2 regions of the Natronocella acetinitrilica genome follow, and region 2 is predicted to be linked to the other one. Evidence: predicted binding sites of a transcription regulator. Region 2 holds the regulator's gene; the other holds the start of a gene.
What was found. The regulator sigma-54, encoded in region 2, starts transcription at its own class of promoters, with help from an activator protein. The targets are predictions, from matches to a motif close to TGGCANGNTNCNTGCTT.

Region 1 (7,086 bases), on a different contig from region 2:
GGAGCAAGCGGGTCTGCAGTTCCGGCGGCATATCGCCGATTTCATCCAGGAACAGGGTGCCATTGTTGGCTTGCTCGAACCGGCCCTGTCGACTCTGTTGCGCGCCGGTGAACGCTCCTTTTTCGTGCCCGAACAGCTCTGACTCCATGAGATCCCGGGGAATGGCGGCCATGTTGAGTGCGATGAAGGGCGCATCACGTCGCGGGCTGTGTCGGTGCAGGGCCCGCGCGACCAACTCCTTGCCGGTACCGGATTCGCCGTTGATGAGGACGTTGATGTTTGATGTGGAAAGTCGACCGATCGCACGGAAGACCTCCTGCATGGCAGGGGCCTCTCCAATGATCTCGGACACCTGGTCGGAATCTTCCGACGAAGGAGCCGACGGCTTGCGTCGATTGTCCAGGGCACGTTGGACCAGCCCCACGGCCTCGTCCACGTCGAACGGCTTCGGCAGGTATTCGAAGGCACCGCCCTGATAGGCGGAGACAGCGGCATCCAGATCGGAATGCGCCGTAATGACAATCACCGGCAGTTCCGGACAACGATGCTGGAGCTGGTTGAGCAGATCGAGGCCGTCGATTCCCGGCATGCGAACGTCGGTAATCAGTACGGCCGGCTCAGCGCTATCCAGCGCGCGCAGTGCGGCGTTGGCGCTGTCGAAACTGCGCACGCCATGACCCGCCTGCTGGATGGCTTTCTCCAGGACCCAGCGAATGGAGCGGTCATCATCGACCACCCAGATCTGATCTCTATCCCCCATGCTCGGCCTCCAATGGTAACCAGATGGTGAACACCGTCTCGCCGGGTTCGCTGCGGCACTCGATCAACCCGCCGTGCTGATTGACCAGGGTCTGCGCAATCGACAGGCCAAGCCCGGTGCCGGAAGGGCGGGACGTCACCATCGGAAAGAAGATGTGATCGAGGATCTCCGGCGGGATGCCCGGTCCGGTGTCCGTCACGTCTATACGGGCAACAAGCTTGTGCGGTATGTCGCCGATGGTGAACTGGCGTTGTGTGCGTGTGCGCAGGGTGATCCGGCCATGCTGGTCCACCGCCTGCAGGGCATTGCGCACGATATTCAGGGTGGCCTGGATCAGCTGATTTGGCTCGGCGAGCATATCCGGGATTGACGGGTCGTAGTCGCGTTCCACGGTGACACCGGTAGGGGCCTCCGCTTCCACGAGCTGGCGTACACGTTCCAGGATTTCATGAAGGTTCACCTGGCGCTTGTTTGGCCGTGTGTTCGGACCGAGTAGCCCATTAACCAGTGTGCGCAGTCGATCCGCCTCTTCGATGATCACCTGGGTGTATTCCCGCAGGGATTCATTGCCGAGCTCCCGCTCCAGTAACTGTGCCGCGCCGCGCAGACCGCCCAGTGGATTCTTGATCTCGTGGGCGAGGCCACGCAGGAGCTGCCGTGTGGCCTGATTCTGGGTAATCAGGTTCTGGTCTCGGGTGATACGAAGGCGCCGGTCCAGATGGTTTAGTTCGATCAGGACCTCGTCATGGGGCAAAGGCGCCATGGACAGATCCACAGTGATGTAGCGGCCTTCGGAGACCTCAAGGCGAAGCTCGCGCTCCGTGAATGCCGTTCCGCTTGCCAGGACTTGACCCGCAGAGCGCTCCAGCACGCGCCCGGCCGGCGTGAATCGACGCAGCGGGCTATCACTGACCTGCCGCGCACTGACCGCAAACATGGCCTGGGCGGCAGGATTGATAAAGCGCACGCGCAGTTCTTCGTCCAGCAGAATCACACCCAGAGACAGGTGCTCGACGACGCGATCGACAAGGCCGGATGCAGGTGCACGGATAGTCATGCTGCTTACCTAGCAAAAAGCGGTCCACACTCACCAAAAGAGGGCGGAGCGCGGTAAAAGGGTGCAGATCAAGCATGAGAGCGGTCGGGATTGGCTGCACTTGTAACCGGTGGTGCCCGACACAGACAAGTATGCACCAATATAGTGCATGGTGTGCTAAAAGAGGGCGTGGCGCTAGCGGGCCGGGCTCAGTCGGGATGCTTGGAGCATGTAAAAGGTGGACGATTCGGAGCGGGCAACCACGTCGTCACTGCGGTTGATGATCTCTACCTGCAGGCTGTATTCACCCCGATGGATGCCCTCAAGCTGGAAGCTGGCCTGTCGGCCGGCAGCTACTGCATCGCCGTTGAGCAACAGCCGATAGCGATGTCCATCATGCAGCGACGGCTCGGACTCGACACGCACGGTAACCAGACCCTGGTTGTCCCGAACGACGTCGTCATGGCCGGGTGATGCAATGGCGACCGTCCGGTAGCGTTCGGAGGCAGATTCAGCCTGTTGCGCGCTTTGTTGTTGCCGCCGCGGAGGTGTGCGGGGCTGATAGGTCGGCAGCGTATCGAGTTGTATTTCCTCGGCCCCGGGCCGGGGTTGATCGCTGAAGCTGACGTTACCCTGCTCATCCACATGCCTGTAGACCTGGCTCAGGGAAAGCGCCGGCAGCAACAACAGCAACAGTGGTAGGTAACGTCTCTCCATGCCTCCAGTCTAGCGCGTCAGCAATCTGCTGCCGGGTTGGCAAGACAGCCGGATGCGTTGGCAGGACGAGTGGACAAAAAAAGGGCCGCGCATGGCGGCCCCTGGTTTTCGAACGGTTTCGGTCCGTGTCAGACGCTGTAATACATGTCGAATTCCACCGGATGGGTGGTCATGCGCAGACGCTGCACTTCTTCCGTCTTCAATTCGATGTAGGCATCGATGGAATCGTCGGTGAAGACACCGCCAGCCTTCAGGAACTCGCGATCTTCGTCGAGGGCCTGCAGGGCTTCTTCCAGATCGAAGGCAACCTTCGGGATATCCTTTTCCTCTTCCGGCGGAAGATCGTAGAGGTCCTTGTCCATGGCGTCGCCAGGATGGATCTTGTTCTGAATCCCATCGAGGCCGGCCATCAGCAGGGCCGTGAACGCAAAGTAGGGGTTGCCGGTGGAATCCGGGAAACGCACCTCAATGCGACGCGCCTTGGGATTGGAAATCCACGGAATCCGGATAGATGCAGACCGGTTGCGGGCCGAGTAGGCCAGCAGCACAGGGGCCTCGAAACCGGGAACAAGGCGCTTGTAGCTGTTGGTCGACGCGTTGGTGAAGGCGTTGATGGCCTTGGCGTGCTTGATGATGCCGCCAATGTAGTAGAGCGCCGTTTCGCTCAGGCCGCCGTATTGATCGCCGGTGAAGACGTTCTCGCCGTTCTTGGAGAACGACTGGTGCACGTGCATACCGTTACCGTTATCGCCCACCAGTGGCTTGGGCATGAAGGTCGCGGTTTTGCCATAAGCGGAAGCGACGTTGTGCACGGCATACTTGAGCTTCTGCACTTCGTCGGCCTTCTTGACCAGCGTATTGAACTTCACGCCGATCTCACACTGACCTGCAGTGGCGACCTCGTGGTGATGCACTTCCACCTCGAGACCCAGCTCTTCCATTGCCTGGCACATGGCGGTGCGGATATCGTGCAGCGAATCCACCGGCGGAACCGGGAAGTAGCCGCCCTTCACACCAGGCCGGTGGCCCATATTGCCGTCTTCATAGACACGCTCGGAGTTCCAGCCTGCTTCCTCGGAGTCGATGCGATAGAAGCTGCCGGACATTTCGGCGCCCCAACGGACGTCATCGAAAATGAAGAACTCGGGCTCCGGGCCAAAGAACGCGGTGTCGCCCAAGCCTGTGGACTTGAGGTAGGCCTCGGCACGCTTGGCAATGGAGCGCGGATCACGCTCGTAGCCCTGCATGGTGTTCGGCTCGATGATATCGCAGGTGATGTTCACCGTGGGCTCATCGAAGAAAGGATCCAGCGTGGCGGTGTCAGGATCGGGCATGAGGATCATGTCGGATTCGTTGATCCCCTTCCAGCCGGCAATGGAGGAGCCGTCGAACATCTTTCCGTCTTCGAACAGATCCTCGTCGACCGTGGACGCAGGCACGGTGACATGCTGCTCTTTGCCCTTGGTATCCGTGAAGCGCAGGTCCACGTACTTCACGTTCTCTTCTTTGATCATCTTCAGTATGTCAGCACCGGTGCGGGACATGCGTTACCTCCAACATGGTCGTTGTATGTGGTCGCCGGAGCGAGTTCGGGCGCAAATGAAGCAGATTCTATGCCAGCACCAAAAGACAGCAGTTTACGGGCTCTACTGGTGCACAGTCAGCATTGGATCAGGAAACGGCGCACAAGAATAGTGCGGGGTGCGCCGAGTTTGCACCATAACAGTGCGCTGAGTCTGCGTTAGTGACGAAACTGTCCACTGTCCTGCCCGGGAATCCTGCCACCCTTGGTGAGTCCGGTACCAGGCTCTGCCGCAGCAGTGCGCTCCATTCTACGCAAGGCTTTGTCCAGCGAGGTGGCATTGTCATCCGGGTCTGCCCGCATGGCCTGCAAGACGTCACGCAGTTCAATGAAATGTTCAGCGAGGCTGGCATAGAGATCGCCCAGCGCCGGTGGGGCCGTGCGCTGCGCCTCATCGTAGGCACTGCGACCGAGGGCCACAAAGTAATCGCTGCGAACGCGACGTCGCACAGCCTGACCAGGAAACAGTCCCGACAGCATCAGGCACTGGTCACCCACATCACGCAAACGTTCACCCTGCAGGCGCCCGCTGGTCTGGAGGGCGTGTAGATAGCCCACGCCCATTGCCCTACGCAACAACTCCCGATTGCGGAGGTAGCGCATGAGGAGGAAGACCAGATAGCTCTCGCCATGTTCGTCGAGCCGGGTGTCGCAGGCAGCTTGCGCTTCTTTCACCAGACGATGCCACTGGGCGGTACTGGTGCTGTCCAGTATGAGGCGATTCATCGGCTACCCTCCACACAGCCCGGATTCGGGACGCACAGCGGAAAACCTTTGCTAATTCGGGGCTTCGAGTTGGCTTTCGCCTGTCAACGGCTTCGGCATGCCACTCTCGAAGGGGTATACTGCGCCCCTGTCCCGACTCCCCGAAAATGCAAGGGGAATCGCGGCTGTTCACGTTCCGATAACCATGGGTATATCACGGGGTGCGTCTTGGCTGAAGAGGCTGTTTACCGCAATGCGCCCGATGCGCGCACATTTCAGGGCCTGATTCTGGCTCTACAGACTTACTGGGCCCGTCATGGTTGCATAGTCATGCAGCCGCTGGACATGGAGGTGGGTGCCGGTACATTCCATCCCGCCACCTTCCTCCGCGCAGTGGGGCCAGAGCCCTGGAACGCGGCCTACGTGCAGCCATCGCGTCGCCCGACTGACGGTCGCTACGGCGAGAACCCCAATCGTCTGCAGCATTACTATCAGTTTCAGGTGGTGATGAAGCCCTCTCCAGCTGCGTTCCAGGAGCTTTTCCTTGGCTCTCTGAAGGAGCTTGGCATTGATCCCCTGGTGCATGACATCCGTTTCGTCGAAGACAACTGGGAATCGCCGACCCTGGGAGCCTGGGGCCTCGGCTGGGAAGTGTGGCTGAACGGCATGGAAATCACCCAGTTCACGTACTTTCAGCAGGTGGGTGGACTCGACTGTAAACCCGTCATGGGGGAAATCACCTATGGCCTCGAGCGCATCGCCATGTATCTGCAGGAGGTGGAGAGTGTCTACGATCTGGTCTGGACGGACGGACCAGCCGGCATCGTGACCTATGGTGATGTCTACCATCAGAACGAGGTCGAGCAGTCCACCTACAACTTCGAGCAGGCCGATACCGATTGGCTGTTCTCGGCTTTCGACGCCCATGAGCGGGAAAGCACGCGCCTGGCCGAGGCAGAATTGCCCCTGCCAGCCTATGAGCAATGTCTCAAGGCCTCCCATACCTTCAATCTGCTCGACGCACGCCACGCGCTGTCCGTGACCGAGCGCCAGCGCTATATCCTTCGCGTACGGACACTGGCCCGCAGCGCCGCCCATGGCTACTACGCCCGGCGCGAGGCCCTGGGCTTCCCGCTCTGCCAGGAAACGCGGGAGGTGGCCAATGGATGATCGAAGTGATCTGCTGATCGAGCTGGGCACGGAAGAGTTGCCACCGACTGCGCTGAGGCGCCTGCGCGACGATTTCAGTGCGCTAATTGTTGGCGGCTTGCGCGATGCCGGGCTGGAGCCCGGCACAACGAAATCTTTCGCCACGCCACGACGCCTGGCGGTGGCTATCCAGGGGCTGCGGATACAACAGCCGGAACAGGTTGTGGAGCGTCGGGGCCCCGCTGTGGCCGCAGCCTTCGATCAGGACGGACAGCCCACACGAGCCGCCATCGGCTTTGCCAGTTCCTGCGGCGCCGAGGTCTCCGACCTCGAGCGTGTCGAGACCGAAAAGGGCGCGTGGCTCTACTATCGTGGCCACAAGGCCGGGCGGCCGGCTTCAGAACTGATTGCGGCACTTTTGCCGGAGGTCATCCACAAGTTGCCGGTGCCAAAGCGCATGCGCTGGGGTGACCATGAACACAGCTTCGTGCGGCCGGTGCACTGGCTTGTGGTCCTGCTTGGCGATGAGGTTGTCGATGCCTCAGTACTTGGAGTTGCCAGTAGCCGGACCAGTCGGGGTCATCGCTTCCATGGCCCAGCGTCTCTGGAGATAGCCTCGGCAGCAAGCTATGAAAAACAGCTGCGCGAGAATGCGCACGTGATCGCCGATCTGGATGCCCGACGTCAGGAGGTTCTCCGACAGGTCGAAGCCGCGGCCAGGACCGCTGGCGGCGTCGCCATGATCGATGAAGCACTGCTGGAGGAAGTCACAGCGCTTGTGGAGTGGCCCGCCGCAATTATCGGCACTTTCGAGAAGCGCTTCCTGGACATTCCACCAGAGGTGCTTGTCTCAAGCATGCAGGGTCACCAGCGGTATTTCCCGGTTCGGGGTAGCGATGACCAGTTGCTGCCGAGCTTTGTCACCATCGCCAACCTGGAAAGCCGCAACCCGGATGAAGTTGCCCGGGGGAATCAGCGTGTCATTCGCCCACGGCTGGCCGACGCCGAGTTCTTCTGGCAACAGGATCGACGCGAACCGATCTCGCAACGCATTGAAAAACTAAAGGAAATTGTTTTCCAGAAGCGGTTGGGCAGCCTCTATGACAAGGCAGTTCGCGTTGCGGCACTGTCTCGGCA
Region 2 (7,086 bases):
GCGTTCCGACAGGTAGACAGAGCGATGCTGCCCACCAGTGCAGCCGATGGCAATGGTGAGATAGCTGCGGTTGTCCCGCTCGAAGGCCGGAATCCAATGAGCTAGAAAGTCCCGGATATGCACGTACATCTGCTCGACCTGGGGCTGTGCCTCAAGGTATTCGGCCACTGGTTGATCGCGCCCGGTCAGCGGACGCAGTGCCGGCTCCCAATGAGGGTTGGGCAAACAGCGGACATCGAACACGAAGTCGGCGTCCGCGGGCACGCCGTGCTTGAAGCCGAAGGACTGGAACAGGATGGACAGCCGGGCGTGATGACCGCCCAGACGCTCGTTGATGATATCCCGCAGCTGATGCAGCGTGGTGGTTGTCGTATCCACCAGCAGATCGGCCCGCTCCTGAATGGGCGAGAGCAGATGCCTTTCAACCGCGATGGCCTCGGCCAGCGGCCGATCGTCGGCGCTTAGCGGGTGGCGTCTGCGGGTTTCGCTGAAGCGCTTGATGAGTGTGGCGTCATCGGCGGTTAGAAAGACGATCTCCGTCTTGACCCCGTGAGCGCGGAGATGATCGAGAAAGCTTGGAAACTGTTGTAGATCCCCTGGCCGGTTGCGCGCATCAATGCCGACAGCGAAATCCTGGCCACCATCGGTGCCGAGCAGGCCGAGGTGCGCGCCCAGACCGGAGAGCAGGGAGATGGGCAGGTTGTCGATGCAGTAATAGCCGGCATCTTCCAGGGTGTGCAGCGCGACGGTCTTTCCAGAGCCGGACAGGCCGCTGACGATGATCAGGCGCCGGGCATCAGCCATGTCTCATCTCCCCATCGTGAGTCCGGGCTACGGCCTCCAGCAGCAACGGCAAGGGCCGACCGGAGGCAACCGGCAAGTGCAGTCGCCGCAGGCAGATGCCCCCCAGCGTGACTGCATCCCATTTGCCATGCAGACGTGGCCAGCTGGCCCATTGTTCCCTGGTTGGCTGCACGAGGTTAACCACGACGGCGATCTCACATTGGTCGGCGCAGCGTGTCTGCCGCAGTGGGCCAAGCCCGCGCACTTCGAGTAATCCGTGCAAGGCTGCGGGGGCATATCCGGTCAGACGGTCCGCCGTCACCGAGAGTTCTACCGCATCGTCTGCGACAAGCGTATGGCCGCGATCCATCAGCGCCAGGGCCAGATCGCTTTTGCCAATGCCGCTGTCACCAGTCAGCAGCACGCCTTTGTTGAAGATCCGGACTAAGGTCCCGGGGATGACGGTTGCCGTTGTCATGGCGCTGTCCGACAGCTCGGTCCGGTCCTGGTCGAATAAAATTCCGGGCATCAACCGTCGGCGGCCTGGTCGCCGTTCCAGGCCGTCAGCAGATCATGCAGGGCAGACGCCGAATCCGCTTCGCGCAGCCGGTTGCAGAATTCAGGGTCGCTGAACATCTCCGCCAGCCGCGCGAGGATCTGCAAGTGCTCGTCGGTAAAGTGCTCCGGCACGACCAGGGCAAACAGCAGATCCACCGGCTGTCGGTCGAAGGCATCGAAATCGATGCCTTCGGGAAGCTTGATGAAAGCGGCAGTGGCGGTATCGCTGCCTTCCACGCGGGCGTGAGGCAAGGCAACGCCTTTGCCAAGCCCGGTGCTCCCGAGTTTTTCGCGACTTATCAGCTTGTTGAAGATAGCGCCCGCGTTCAGACCGGCTGCTTCGCCCGCCACGAGTTCGCTGAGCACTTCCAGCCCGCGTTTCTTGCTGGATACGGCCACATCGCAGCCGATGCGGTCCTGGGTCAACAGGTCGGCAATCTTGATCATTGGTTTGCACGCCGGATCGCCGATCCGGCCCCGCCCCTGGGCAAACGGCCTGCCCGTTCAGTGTATGTCGACCGGAGATGCCGCCCAGGGCATCGCCGGCCAGCCTGGTCACTCCTCGAGATCACCACCGGCCGCTTTCGCCTGAAGGCCTTCGACTCGATGATGGTCGGTGAGTTTCTCCTTGTGCTTCTTCACCTGCCTGTCCAGTTTGTCGATCAGTGCGTCGATGGCAGCGTACATGTCTCCGGACACCGCGTCCGCGAACAGTTTCGCGCCGCCAAGCTGCAGTGTCGCCTCGGCCTTCTGGTCAAGTTTTTCCACCGTCAGAATCACGTGGGCGTCCACCATGTTGTCAAAGTGTCGCTCAAGACGGATGAACTTCTGCTGAACGTAGTCGCGGAGAGAATCGGTCAGATCAACGTGATGGCCCGTAATATCGACTTGCATGGCGCTCTCCTTAGTATCTCTTATTCAGGGCCCTGGGTGGGGGCGGCCGTTTACCGGGCCGACGACACCGCGCTCAGGCAATGCGCTTTCGTTCGTTGGATGAAGCGATGGCCATGGACTCCCGGTACTTCGCCACCGTGCGTCGGGCGACATTGATGCCTTCATCCTTCAGTATGTCCGCCAGTCGGCTGTCGCTGAGGGGTTTGCTCTCGTCCTCGTCGGCGATCAGTCGTTTGATGCGTGCGCGGATCGATGTTGCGGAGCACTCCTGACCGTCCACGGTATGGACATGGCTGGAAAAGAAGTACTTGAACTCGAATGTGCCCCTGGGGGTATACATGTATTTCTGGGTCGTGATGCGGGAGATGGTGGACTCGTGCATCTCCACCTCTTCGGCAACTTCCCGCAGCACCAGCGGCTTCATCGCCTCCTCGCCAAACTCGAAGAAGTCCTGCTGATGATTGACAATACATGTGGCGACTTTCAGCAGCGTGTCGTTGCGACTGCGCAGACTCTTGATGAGCCACCGTGCCTCCTGCAGATGCTGCCGTAGGGTCGTATTCTCGTTACTGCTGTCCGCCCGCCGCACCAGACTCGCATAATAACTGTTGACGCGCACCCGTGGCGTTGCCTCCGGGTTCAACTCGACTCGCCAGGCACCTTGAACCTTGCGCACGTAGACGTCCGGAGTCACATATTCGGCCTGCCGGTCACTGATCTGCGAGCCGGGCCGTGGATCCAGGGTGCGGATCAGCGCAAGGACGTGCTGCAGCTCTTCCTGATCGAGCTTCATGCGCCGGGTCAGCTGGGCGATCTGCCGGCTGCCGAGCAATTCCAGGTGCTGGTCAACGAGACGGATGGCCGGCTCCAGCCAGGGCGTGTCCGGCGGCAGGACCTGTAATTGCAGTAATAGCGCTTCCCGCGGGTTCACCGAGGCAACCCCCAGGGGATCGAAGCGCTGGATGAGATGGCGCACGGCCTCGACCTCATCAAGTTCGACTTCCCACTCCGGGGGTAGCGCTGCGAGGATGTCGTCCAGGCTGCTGCTGAGGTAGCCGTCGTCCCGCACCGAGTCGATGATGGCCTCGCCGATGGCGCGATCGCGCTCGTTCAGCGGACTCAGTTCGAGTTGCTCCTGGAGGTGGTCCTGCAGACTGCGACTGCTGCTGGAGCGGCTCTCCCAGGAGTCCATCTGCTCATCGCTGTCGCCGGCGCTGTAGCTGGTGGCTCCGTCATAGACGTCGTTCCAGTCGGAATCCAGGGGCAGGTCGTCGGGGATATCGTCGGGTGCGGTGTTGTTGGACTCGTCGACTTCCCGTTCGGCAACCTCGCGGCGGGCTTCATCCCGCTCCGCCTGCTGTCGGGCTTCGGCATCGTCCCCATCGCGGTTGTCGGCGATGGCTTCCTCGTCGATTTCGTCGTCGTGTTCACTCGCCGGTTCCAGCATGAGGTTGGAATCCAGGGCCTGCTGGATCTCGGTGCGCAGCTCAAGTGTCGATAGCTGTAACAGGCGGATCGCCTGCTGCAGCTGTGGGGTCATTGTGAGGGTCTGGCCGAGTCGAAGTTGTAGCGACTGTTTCATGGGCAGGGGGTTACCGGATTACATGGTAAATGGGCGCCGGAGCGGCGCTGCCATTGATCATGTAGCCTTTTTGTGGTGCCGGATTCCGCATGCATTCAACGTCGTGGCGAAGCGTCCGGATCATCGTAACGGAAAAGACAGGCGCTGAGAACAGCGCATGGCCCGAGTCTTGCGTGTCAACGGGTTCGCCGTGGCCATGATCACATGCGGAAACCTTCACCGAGGTAGACTTCCCGCACCCGCTGGTTGGCCAGAATGTCTTCCGCGCCGCCTTCGGCAATGACTTCCCCACCGCTCAGAATGTAGGCACGCTGGCAGATGCCGAGGGTCTCGCGCACATTGTGGTCCGTGATCAGGACGCCGATTCCCCGGGCGGCCAGGTGGCGGATGATCTCCTGAATATCCAGGACGGAAATGGGGTCGACCCCGGCGAAGGGTTCATCCAGCAGAATGAAACGCGGGTTTGCCGCCAGCGCGCGGGCAATTTCCACACGGCGCCGCTCGCCCCCGGACAGGCTGATGCCCATCTGGTCGCGCAGGTGACTGACGTTGAACTCGTCGAGCAACTCACCCACCCGGTCTCGGCGCTGTTGCCGGTTGAGTTCGGGCCGGGTCTCGAGAATGGCCATCAGATTGTCGGCAACGCTCAGTTTGCGGAACACCGAGGCTTCCTGGGGCAGGTAGCCGACACCACGCCGGGCCCGTACATGCATGGGCAGTCGGGTGATGTCCTTGCCATCCAGTTCGATGCGACCGCCGTCGGTGGGCACGAGGCCCACCACCATGTAGAAGCAGGTTGTCTTGCCAGCGCCATTGGGCCCGAGCAGGCCCACCACCTCACCCGTATTCACCAACAGGGATGCGCTACGCACCACGACGCGCTTGCGGTAACTCTTCTTGATGTCCACCACGCGAAGCGTGCTATCGGCTTCAGCGGGCACAGCGCTCATTCTTCATCCTCGGGGAACAGTGTGATGCGGATGCGTCGGCCGGTATCGTCATCGCCCCGGGCATTGACGACCTCGGTTTCCAGATTGTATTCGATGACCTCACCGGTGAACTCGTTGCGCCCGCGGGTGATGCGGCCGCCGTCCATGAGGATGATCCGTTCCGGTCCGGTGGCAAAGTACTCCATGCGCGGCGCATCGGCCCTCACCAGCGCCGTGCCGTCGTCGGGCTGCTGGGTATAGACGGCGGGGCGGCCCTCGACGATGACCCGGGAGAGCTCGCGACCCTCGCGGGTGGTGTGCACCGTCATGCGGTCGCCGGTGATCTCGCGCAACCCCTGGGTCATGACCACGTTGCCGGTATAGACGCTGACCCCGGAGACATTGTCTATTTCTGCTTCGTCCGCATCCAGGTAGATCGGTTCGGCCGCAGCGGCGCTCGTCAGTACCAAGGCAAGGACTGAAAGTGCAAGTCGGCCCAGGAGCCGATTAGTCGACGGCAGGTTCATATACGCCTCTGACCTCCGAGAGCATCTCGATCTGTTGTCTGTCCAGGTAGCCCCGCACGCCGATCCCGCTGATGCGCAAGCCGTCCCGGTAGTAAACGGCGTACTGGTCGGTTTCAGCGTAGCGGGCCTGCGGGCGAAGGTAGACTTCAGAGGTGTCGATGTTGGCTTCAAGGTTCTCGTCGCTGGCCTCGCGGCGAATGGTGACGTCGCCTTCCAGCATGGCTTCGGTGACGCTGTTCCACGCCCGGCCGCGCTCCGAGCGCAGATGCCACGGCGAGCCGGATTCGGTGTAGTAGATCATCCAGGGCTGTTGTACCCGCCAGAGGTCATCGTCCATGAAGTGCGTCATGGTGTCGCCCTGCAGCCGATAGGTTCGGACGCCCTGTTCATCGGTGGCATCCAGGGTGAAGTTCTCGACGAAGTAATCCGGCGTGCGCTCCCGCTCGAGACTGTCCGGTGCGACCACCGGGTCCACCGTGTCCTCGTCGAGTATCCACCAGCCTGCAGCGGCGATGACCAGCCCGGCCACGATGCGGAACACCCAGCGCCTATGCATGGCCGTAGCGCTCCAGAATCGCCTGCAGGCTGCCCTGGGCGGCGAGGATCAGTTCGCAGGCTTCCCGCACCGCGCCCCCACCGCCCTCACGCTCTGCGCACCAGTGGGCATGAACCTGCAGGGCCGGGTGCGCGTTCGGCACGGTGAGCGCAAGCCCAGCCTGGCGCAGCACTGGCAGGTCGATGAGGTCATCCCCCATGAATGCCGCGTGCGTCGGGTCAAGCTGCAAATCGGCGAGCAGCCCCTTCCAGGTGGCAAGCTTGTCGTTCACCGCGGTGTGGACGTGGGGAATCCCCAGGTCCGCCGCCCGGCGGCGGAGGGGGTTCGAGTCGCGAGCCGTGATCAGGGCCACGGCAATGCCGGCGCCGAGCAGCAGACGAAGGCCAAGGCCATCGAGAATGTTGAAGGGTTTGAGGCTCTCTCCGCTGTCGCCGTACCAGATCGTGCCGTCCGTCAGCACGCCGTCCACGTCCAGTGCCAGCAGGCGAACCCGGGCCGCCCGGGCGAGCACGTCGTCGGAGGGCCGGCGGAACATCACCGGCAGCGAAGTATCCATCACACCACCCCGGCGCGAAGCAGGTCGTGCATGTTGAGCGCGCCGATCACGCGGCCGTCCTGATCCAGGACCACCAGGGCGTTGATCTTGTGTTCCTCCATGAGATGCAGCGCTTCCGCTGCCAGTGCGCCGCGCTGGATGGTACGTCCGCCGCGGGTCATGACCTCGCGGACCCGCGTGTCATGGACATCGACGCCGCGATCCAGGCTGCGGCGCAGGTCGCCATCGGTGAATATGCCCACCAGCCGGTGGTCGTCATCCAGCACCGTGGTCATCCCCAGGCCCGTGCGGCTCATTTCCAGCAACGCGTCCCGAAGCGGTGCGTCGGCACCGATCCGGGGCAGGGCGTCGCCGGTATGCATGATATCGTCGATCAGCAGCAGTAGCCGGCGTCCCAGTCGACCTCCGGGGTGGGAGCGGGCAAAGTCCTCGGCGGTGAAGCCCCGGGCCTCGAGCATCGCCACGGCGAGCGCGTCGCCCATGGCCAGTGCCGCCGTCGTGCTCGAGGTGGGGGCCAGATTCAGGGGGCAGGCCTCCTGGGCAACGGAGACGTCGATGTTGACACTGGCCGCCTGGGCCAGAGTCGATGCCGGATTACCGGTGAGGCTGATCAGAGGGACCCCCAGTCGCTTGATCAGCGGGAGTATGGTGATGATTTCCCCGGTTTCGCCGGAGTTGGACAGGGCCAGCACCACGTCCTG

Region 1: a site for sigma-54 is predicted at 4,116-4,132, ahead of glnA (glutamate--ammonia ligase). Genes of this name have one in related genera too.

What each region holds. Positions count from the first base shown of each region.
Region 1 is NZ_JALJXV010000001.1:471,255-478,340, forward strand. It holds gene glnG (nitrogen regulation protein NR(I)) at 1-760, opposite strand, end outside; gene glnL (nitrogen regulation protein NR(II)) at 750-1,817, opposite strand; gene J2T57_RS02270 (DUF4124 domain-containing protein) at 1,992-2,513, opposite strand; gene glnA (glutamate--ammonia ligase) at 2,642-4,057, opposite strand; gene J2T57_RS02280 (hypothetical protein) at 4,255-4,821, opposite strand; gene glyQ (glycine--tRNA ligase subunit alpha) at 5,029-5,970, shown strand; gene glyS (glycine--tRNA ligase subunit beta) at 5,963-7,086, shown strand, end outside.
Region 2 is NZ_JALJXV010000002.1:338,519-345,604, reverse strand. It holds gene rapZ (RNase adapter RapZ) at 1-804, opposite strand, end outside; gene J2T57_RS04935 (HPr kinase/phosphorylase) at 797-1,261, opposite strand; gene ptsN (PTS IIA-like nitrogen regulatory protein PtsN) at 1,312-1,788, opposite strand; gene hpf (ribosome hibernation-promoting factor, HPF/YfiA family) at 1,897-2,235, opposite strand; gene J2T57_RS04920 (RNA polymerase factor sigma-54) at 2,309-3,817, opposite strand; gene lptB (LPS export ABC transporter ATP-binding protein) at 4,018-4,767, opposite strand; gene lptA (lipopolysaccharide transport periplasmic protein LptA) at 4,764-5,216, opposite strand; gene lptC (LPS export ABC transporter periplasmic protein LptC) at 5,254-5,829, opposite strand; gene J2T57_RS04900 (KdsC family phosphatase) at 5,822-6,385, opposite strand; gene J2T57_RS04895 (KpsF/GutQ family sugar-phosphate isomerase) at 6,385-7,086, opposite strand, start outside.